One region of the Providencia rettgeri genome, then DNA from elsewhere that is predicted to be linked to it. Evidence: predicted binding sites of a transcription regulator. Region 1 holds the regulator's gene; each other region holds the start of a gene.
What was found. The regulator PurR, encoded in region 1, represses purine synthesis genes. The targets are predictions, from matches to a motif close to CANGCAAACGTTTGCNTG.

Region 1 (2,211 bases):
ATACAGCTTTCGTGATATGGGGTTTATGTCATGGATGTGTGTTGCAAGCCCAGATCATCCTTTAGCAAAAATAGGCCATAATTTGACGGATGATCAAATGCGAGAGTACCCAAGCCTCTGCTTAGAAGATACTTCCCGTAGCTTACCCAAACGTGATACTTGGGCGTTAGATAACCAACGACGTTTAGTGGTTCCCTATTGGGAAAATGGGTTGGCGTGTTTAGCGAATGGACTTTGTGTGGGTATGGTGCCCGAGCATCGGGCTGCGCCTCTATGTGCAGAAGGTAAATTGGTGGAGTTGACATTGGCGCAGCCATTTCCATCAAGTCCATGCTGTTTAACGTGGGTAGAAAAAAACACCTCTCCCGCGCTAAGTTGGTTATTGGATTATCTTGGTGATAGTGAAACACTCAATGCGGAATGGTTATCCATTTAAGCTTCGCAATCGACGATGGTCGATTATTCAGACGTGGATAAACACAAGCTGTTTGGCGATAGGTTAGATTGGTTTTGCAAGTTAATGTGTTGATTTTCACCTAATAATACAAAGTGGGAAAAACCGTGTTTTTATCCCACTTTGTCAACAACCTCAATTAGCGACGATAGTCGATAAATGGCCCATCAGCGACCGAACGGCGCTCAACAAGGCGAGGATGAACTTCGATAGTTTGAGCGTCTTCGCGTTTATTCACGATGCGGTCTAGTAACATTGCGAACGCCATTTGCCCCAAACGTTCTTTAGGCTGGTGGATTGTTGTCAATGCAGGGGTGAAATAACGCGCATTTCGTACATTGTCGTAGCCAATGATTGATATATCTTGTGGAACACGTAAGCCCATTTCATCAGCAGCACAAATTGCGCCCATAGCCATAATATCACCACCACAAAAAACGGCGGTAGGGCGCTGTTTGTGGCTTAAAATCTGCATCATCGCTTTATAACCTGACTCAGGCTCAAAATCCCCTTGGACAATCCACTCTTTCTTTAAGGTAATTTTAGCTTCTTCCATGGCTTTTTGGAAACCAGTTAAACGGCCGATCCCTGTATTTCGCTCAAGGGAACCTGGGATCACGCCAATATCACGATGACCTCTATCAATCAGATAACGTCCTGCGAGGTAACCACCGTGGAAGGAGTTATCAATGATGCTATCAGTGAAATCCCCTCGGGATGTTCCCCAATCCATCACAACCATAGGAATATTGCGGTAATCTTCAAGCATGCCAATGAGTGTGTCTGGATATTCGGAACACATCACCAATAGGCCATCGACACGTTTTTGTGCCAACATCTGTAAGTAGGCTTTTTGTTTACCTAAATTATTGTGAGAGTTACAGAGGATCAGTGTGTAGCCTTTTTCATAGCAGCTATTTTCAACGGACTCAATAACCTCAGCAAAATAAGGTGCCTCGCTGGATGTTGCCAGCAAACCAATCGATTTGGTGTGATTTACTTTTAAACTACGGGCAACCGCACTAGGTGAATAATTGAGCGCTTTGATTGCAGCCCAAACTGCCGCTTTAGTGTCATCAGCCACAAAGCGCGTTTTATTAATAACATGGGATACGGTCGTGGTGGAGACGCCAGCGCGTTTTGCCACATCTTTAATCGTTGCCATGGGGGAATAAAACTCCTGACCAACTATAGGTCTCTCTAAGAATTCTAGTTAAAAAATTACCTGCATATTGATGCATAGATCCTTTGCTGGCAATAATTTAGCGATTTGTTGTCGATTTTGTCTGATCTAGCGCAAAAACGAAAGAAATAATTGATGTTATAACATGTGATATAGACACTGGTTTTGCTTTTTTGGATGTGTATACTTAATAGCCTTACTGTTTGTACGGTTATTATTGGCTCAATTTTGTTAGGATGAGAGGAACTCATGGATACAGATTTTAAGTATGGAATTCTAGCTGCACTGGGTACACTGGTGATGATTATCTTTATTGGTGCACATATCTTCTAGTTATAGTTTCATCTTCATCGGATGAATTGCATAAGGGCGAGTATTCACTCGCCCTTATGTTGTTGACAAAGTGGGATAAAAGCGTGGTTTTTCCCACTTTGTGTTATCAGGTGAAAATCAATATATTGATTTTCCTTGTTTATTTTCAAAACCTATCCAACCTGCCGCCAAACATGTTATGTTTGTCAGCAGTCTGAGGGCGAGTATTCACTCGCCCTTACTCTATTTAGAAAACGTATTA
Region 2 (2,211 bases), 1.1 Mb from region 1:
TGCCGTTTCTAGCTCCGAAGCTTCTACGCAAAAACTCAAATCATTGGGTATTCCTGTTTTTGATTGTAATGAAGTGGATTCATTAGATGTGTATGTTGATGGCGCAGACGAAGTTGACCACCATATGAACATGATCAAAGGAGGTGGTGCTGCGTTAACTCGTGAAAAAATTGTCTCTGCGATTGCCAAAACGTTTGTCTGCATCGTTGACCAATCAAAACTTGTCGATGTATTAGGTAAGTTCCCCTTGCCTGTTGAAGTGATCCCAATGGCCCGTAGCTATGTGGCGCGTGAATTGGTGAAACTGGGAGGGACTCCTGAATATCGCCAAAACGTGGTCACTGATAACGGCAACGTGATTTTAGATGTTCACAATTTAACGATTGTTGATCCGGTGGCATTAGAAAACACTATCAACGGTATCGCTGGGGTTGTGACTGTTGGTCTATTTGCCAACCGTGGTGCTGATATTGTCCTGATGGGCACAACGGATGCAGGTGTCAAAACGATTAAATTGCCATCGTAGTGACTGACGATGAATTGATTTGTTTAGTCTATAAGCCAGCAAGCGATTTAGCTGCTGGCTTTTTTTATCCGATGCGCCTTATCTCCCCGTTCTTCTGAGCTGCACAGGGCAGAATCAATGCTCGGACTGGAGGCAGCGATCACGAAACAGTTTTATAAATATCATTAATTTAAAATTTATTTCATTTTTTTTAATATCCCGTTATTTTGGTGATATATCTCACATTAATATGCATTGTGCAGGAAAAATCCTTATTTTGTGTTACTGCTCCTGATTTTCTGCCATTTAACTTCTTTTTCTTCGCGCTTTTTAGCATCTTTTAAGCAAACGGTTGTATTGATACTGCGCAGAATTTTGCTATGTTGGTATACGCTTTTCATACTTCAAGGTAGATGAATGTGCTGGTATGAATATGCCTTGAATTATGTTGAGAAAAGTTATTAGTCAAACAAGCAAATTCATCTGTCACAAATTAAAAACGTTCACGATAGGGTAGGGAAATGGTTAAGGTATCTTTGCAAAAAGACAAAATTAAATTTTTACTGCTAGAAGGTGTTCACCAAAGCGCGGTCGATAACCTAAAAGCCGCGGGTTACACCAATATTGAATATCATAAAAGTGCATTATCCGATGAAGAATTAAAACAAGCGATTAAAGATGCGCGTTTTGTGGGTATTCGTTCCCGTACTCATTTAACTGAAGAAATTTTTGCTGCGGCAGAAAAATTAGTGGCCGTGGGATGTTTCTGTATCGGAACCAACCAAGTGGATCTGGATGCCGCTGCAAAACGCGGTATCCCTGTCTTTAACGCACCTTTCTCAAATACCCGTTCTGTTGCTGAAATGGTATTAGGTCAGTTATTACTGCTATTACGTCGTATACCTGAAGCCAATATGCAAGCACACCGTGGCATTTGGGAAAAACAAGCGAAAGGCTGTTTTGAAGCGCGCGGTAAACGCCTTGGTATTGTTGGATATGGTCATATCGGTACTCAGCTGGGGATCTTGGCGGAAGGTATTGGTATGAATGTTTTCTTCTATGATATTGAAAACAAACTGCCTTTAGGTAATGCAACGCAAGTTCGTTCTTTGACTGAGCTGCTTAATATGAGTGATGTCGTCAGCCTGCATGTGCCAGAAACAGCCAGCACGAAAAATATGTTTGGCAAAGCGCAGTTTGACCGCATGAAACCAGGCTCTATTTTTATCAACGCGTCGCGTGGTACTGTGGTGGAGATCCCTGCATTGGCTGCGGCGCTGGAAAGCAAGCATTTATCGGGGGCAGCGGTTGACGTCTTCCCAAGTGAACCTGCGGCAAATAATGATCCAAATGATCCTTTTGTTTCTGAGCTGATTAAATTCGATAATGTGATTTTAACGCCTCACATTGGTGGCTCTACTGAAGAAGCCCAAGAAAACATAGGATTAGAAGTTGCAAGTAAACTGGCAAAATATTCAGATAACGGTTCAACGCTTTCTGCGGTTAACTTCCCGGAAGTTTCTTTGCCTGTACATACTGAAGACACTAACCGCTTCTTGCATATCCATGAAAATCGCCCAGGTATTTTGAATAGCATCAACCAAGTGTTTACTGAAAGCAATATTAACGTGGTTGGTCAATATTTGCGGACATCGGGTAATGTTGGTTACGTCGTCATTGATGTCATGATGCAGACACCAAATCAA
Region 3 (2,211 bases), 2.2 Mb from region 1:
CAGTGGTTATCCCCCTCTATCGGGCAGATCCCCATACATTACTCACCCGTCCGCCGCTCGTCAGCGAGAAGCAAGCTTCCCCTGTTACCGCTCGACTTGCATGTGTTAGGCCTGCCGCCAGCGTTCAATCTGAGCCATGATCAAACTCTTCAATTAAAAAGCTTGATGCTCAAAGAATGTTACTGTCTCGTAACGCTCTTTTGTTCGGTTAACTTTGTCAGCTGCGCATCGCTTCACCTCGCCGTACTTAAGTACTGTCTCGGTTCATCGCTGCTTGCTTTCGCGTTACCCTTCCAAAATAACGTTACTACCTATTAAGTTCATATATATGAATTAACGTGTTAGTCACTCTTCAAGACTTAAAATCAAATATTTTTTTGATAGTGTCCTGTGAGTGCCCACACAGATTGTCTGATAAATTGTTAAAGAGCGTTGCGACTGAATCTTTCGATTTTCGACTTCAAGGTCGTTGTCGCGAGGAGGCGTATAATACGTTTTCCTCCGTGAGAGTCAAGCAATTTTTTGCTTTTTCTTTTCAGAATCTCTCGCTGCCGTTTCAGTGTTCATCGCGCTTTGCGTTGTCTTGTTCCCGGTCAGTGGATGCGCATTATAGGGAGTCAGAAAAATCTGGCAACCCCTTTTTTTCATTTTTTTATCCAACTGCTGCATTCCACAGCAAAAGCCCGACTTATACTGACTTATCCACCAAGTTATCCACAAGGTGAAAATAATTTAAAATTTATCGCGCATTACGCAAACGTTTGCGTTACAATTAGCGCGAAATTTCAGCATTGATTTTATTTTTATGTTCTGAAATTGTTAGTGACTTATATATTGCTATTGAAGAAGCCTCCAAATTCCGCTTTTATAAATAGGTATATAAGAAGAGCCAATGGCTTTCACTAATTGATATTTGTTATTGCCTTATTTATTCAAATCCAAGGGATCTATCTCATGCAACTGCTTCGTCCTATTCGTCGTGCCCTGCTTAGTGTGTCTGATAAAACAGGGGTTGTTGAATTCGCTAAGGCGCTTTCCGAGCGTGGTGTTGAGCTTCTATCCACTGGCGGTACTGCGAAACTACTCGCAGAATCAGGCCTAAATGTGACTGAGGTTTCTGATTACACGGGGTTCCCTGAAATGATGGATGGCCGTGTAAAAACGCTGCACCCAAAAGTTCATGGCGGGATCTTAGGTCGCCGTGGTACCGATGATGCAATCATGCAAGAACATGATATTTCGCCTATCGATATGGTCGTTGTGAATTTATATCCTTTTGCTCAAACCGTCGCAAAACCAAACTGTACACTAGAGGACGCTGTTGAGAATATCGATATTGGCGGCCCCACTATGGTGCGCTCTGCCGCTAAAAACCATAAAGACGTTGCGATCGTAGTGAACAGTAATGACTACCAAACCATTATTGATGAAATGGATGATCACCAAAACTCACTGAACTGGGCAACCCGTTTTGACTTGGCAATAAAAGCATTCGAACACACCGCCGCATACGACAGTATGATTGCGAACTATTTTGGCGAGTTGGTTGCCCCTTATTATGGTGATACCACACAGCCTTCTGGCCGTTTCCCGCGGACCTTGAATTTAAACTTTATCAAAAAACAAGATATGCGCTACGGCGAAAACAGCCATCAAGATGCCGCTTTCTATATAGAAGAGAATCCAAAAGAAGCGTCTATTGCAACTGCACAGCAAATTCAGGGCAAGGCGCTTTCTTATAATAATATCGCGGATACTGATGCGGCTTTAGAATGCGTGAAATCATTCGATGAGCCTGCCTGTGTAATTGTAAAACACGCTAACCCTTGCGGTGTTGCTATCGGTAACAATATTCATGCAGCCTATGACAATGCATTTAAGACTGATCCAACCTCTGCATTCGGTGGCATTATCGCTTTTAACCGTCAATTAGATAAAGCAACCGCACAAGCGATTATTGATCGTCAGTTTGTTGAAGTGATTATTGCACCGTCAGTGGCAGATGATGCGTTACCTATTCTAGAAACAAAACAAAACGTTCGTGTGCTGGTTTGTGGTGAGTGGGGAAAACCTGTTGCTGGCTTAGATTTCAAACGTGTCAACGGCGGTCTATTAGTACAAGACCGTGATTTAGGCATGGTAGAAAAAGAAGCGTTACGCGTTGTCACCAAACGCCAACCCTCTGAGCGTGAGCTGAAAGACGCCCTATTC
Region 4 (2,211 bases), 540 kb from region 1:
GCGATTTGCATAGGTTTTTGCGTCAAGGTAAGCCGTTGGGATCCCTGCCTGTTGCGCTCGCACAAGCCCATAAGCCTCATTTTGGTTGCTCACGACGGCAACAATACGGCCATGGACAGCGCCAGATTGGCAACTATCAATGATCGATTGTAAGTTACTGCCACTGCCAGAAATGAGGACAACGATGTTTTTCATTAGCGGATCACAACCTGTTCTTCACCCGCAGGTAATTGACCGATTGAACCAATTTGCCATGCCTGTTCACCCAGTGAAGTTAATAGCGTTAAGGCTGCGTCGACTTCACTTTGGGGTAGGGCAATGATGATCCCTACACCACAGTTAAAGGTGCGGTACATTTCGTGGGTAGTCACATCCCCAGCTTGTTGTAACCAACTGAAAACAGAAGGCCACTGCCAACTGCTGCCATCGATAATCGCTTGGGTATTAGCAGGCAGAACACGTGGAATATTTTCCCAGAAACCGCCGCCAGTAATGTGCGCAATCGCGTGGATGTCGTTTTTTGCGATCAGTTCTAACACATTTTTTACGTAAATGCGTGTTGGTTCTAATAGATGATCAGCCAATGATTTACCCGCTAACTCGGTGGTTTCTGGGTTAGTTTTGCTGACCTCTAAAATTTTTCGCACCAATGAATAACCATTGGAATGAGGACCACTTGAGGCGAGAGCAATTAACGCATCCCCGGCACTGACTTTGCTGCCATCGATAATTTCGGAACGTTCGACCACACCAACACAAAAGCCCGCCACGTCATAGTCTTCACCGTGGTACATCCCCGGCATTTCTGCGGTTTCACCACCGACTAATGCACAGCCAGATTGTTTACAGCCTTCGGCTATACCAGTGATGACGCTTGCTGCGGTATCGACATCCAATTTCCCAGTTGCGTAGTAATCAAGGAAAAAGAGTGGCTCAGCGCCTTGAACGATAAGGTCATTTACGCACATGGCAACGAGATCAATCCCGATAGAATCGTGACGTTTTAAATCCATTGCGAGACGTAATTTAGTACCAACGCCGTCTGTGCCTGAGACTAATACAGGCTCGCGATATTTTTGTGGCAGGGAACATAATGCACCGAACCCGCCAAGCCCCCCCATCACTTCGGGACGACGAGTTTCTTTTACAACACCTTTAATACGTTCAACCAATGCGTTACCTGCATCAATATCGACACCGGCATCTTTATAGCTGAGAGAGGTTTTATCAGTCACTACGGCCCCCAAGGCAATTACATTTTTGAGAAAAATAATATCATTGGGGGCTATTCTAACAGGCTAGGCAAACGTTTGCGATAGCTTTGTGAATGAAAATTTTAATCGCGCTAAATGACAGAATGTGAGTTAGTTCGCAAGGCGAAATAAACGTCGCGTTTAATGATTGCAAAAAAATAAAATCAGTTAATCATCAACATGCAACTTAACCGATATGGGATAGACTATTTAAAAAAAATTTGCCTAATCGCTGCTGTTTTGACCAAAATCAAAGGTAATCTAGTGGCATTCACGGTTAAAAGAGTTATAATCCCGCGATTTTTTTGTCCGCCAGCGTCTAAAATAGTAGGAGAAACCCATGAAGATCGTTGAGGTAAAACACCCTCTCGTTAAACATAAACTTGGCCTGATGCGAGATCATGACATAAGCACAAAACGCTTTCGTGAACTGGCCTCAGAGGTTGGTAGCCTACTGACTTATGAAGCAACCGCTGATCTAGAAACTGAAAAAGTAACTATTGATGGTTGGTGTGGTCCTGTCGAAATAGAACAAATTAAAGGTAAGAAAATCACCGTAGTGCCAATTCTTCGTGCAGGTATTGGTATGATGAATGGTGTATTAGAAAGCATTCCTAGCGCACGTATCAGCGTTGTCGGTGTTTATCGTGATGAAGAAACGCTGCAACCTGTTCCTTATTTCCAAAAACTGACTTCAGATATCGATGAACGCATGGCGTTAGTTGTTGACCCAATGTTGGCAACTGGCGGTTCAATGATCGCCACTATCGATTTACTGAAAAAAGAAGGTTGTAAGTCGATTAAAGTTTTAGTGTTAGTGGCAGCACCGGAAGGGATCAAAGCATTAGAAAAAGTCCACCCAGATGTGGAGCTGTATACGGCATCTATTGACCAGCACCTTAATGAAGAAGGTTATATTGTTCCTGGTCTTGGTGATGCGGGCGATAAGATATTTGGT

Region 2: a site for PurR is predicted at 847-864, ahead of serA (phosphoglycerate dehydrogenase). Genes of this name have one in related genera too.
Region 3: a site for PurR is predicted at 751-768, ahead of purH (bifunctional phosphoribosylaminoimidazolecarboxamide formyltransferase/IMP cyclohydrolase). Genes of this name have one in related genera too.
Region 4: a site for PurR is predicted at 1,300-1,317, ahead of purM (phosphoribosylformylglycinamidine cyclo-ligase). Genes of this name have one in related genera too.

What each region holds. Positions count from the first base shown of each region.
Region 1 covers NZ_CP163512.1:1,831,646-1,833,856, reverse strand. Annotated here, with positions in the region: gene punR (DNA-binding transcriptional activator PunR) at 1-436, shown strand, start outside; gene purR (HTH-type transcriptional repressor PurR) at 594-1,619, opposite strand.
Region 2 covers NZ_CP163512.1:695,054-697,264, forward strand. Annotated here, with positions in the region: gene rpiA (ribose-5-phosphate isomerase RpiA) at 1-526, shown strand, start outside; gene serA (phosphoglycerate dehydrogenase) at 1,027-2,211, shown strand, end outside.
Region 3 covers NZ_CP163512.1:4,028,582-4,030,792, reverse strand. Annotated here, with positions in the region: rRNA gene AB6N04_RS18500 (16S ribosomal RNA) at 1-156, opposite strand, end outside; gene purH (bifunctional phosphoribosylaminoimidazolecarboxamide formyltransferase/IMP cyclohydrolase) at 955-2,211, shown strand, end outside.
Region 4 covers NZ_CP163512.1:1,289,670-1,291,880, forward strand. Annotated here, with positions in the region: gene purN (phosphoribosylglycinamide formyltransferase) at 1-195, opposite strand, end outside; gene purM (phosphoribosylformylglycinamidine cyclo-ligase) at 195-1,235, opposite strand; gene upp (uracil phosphoribosyltransferase) at 1,594-2,211, shown strand, end outside.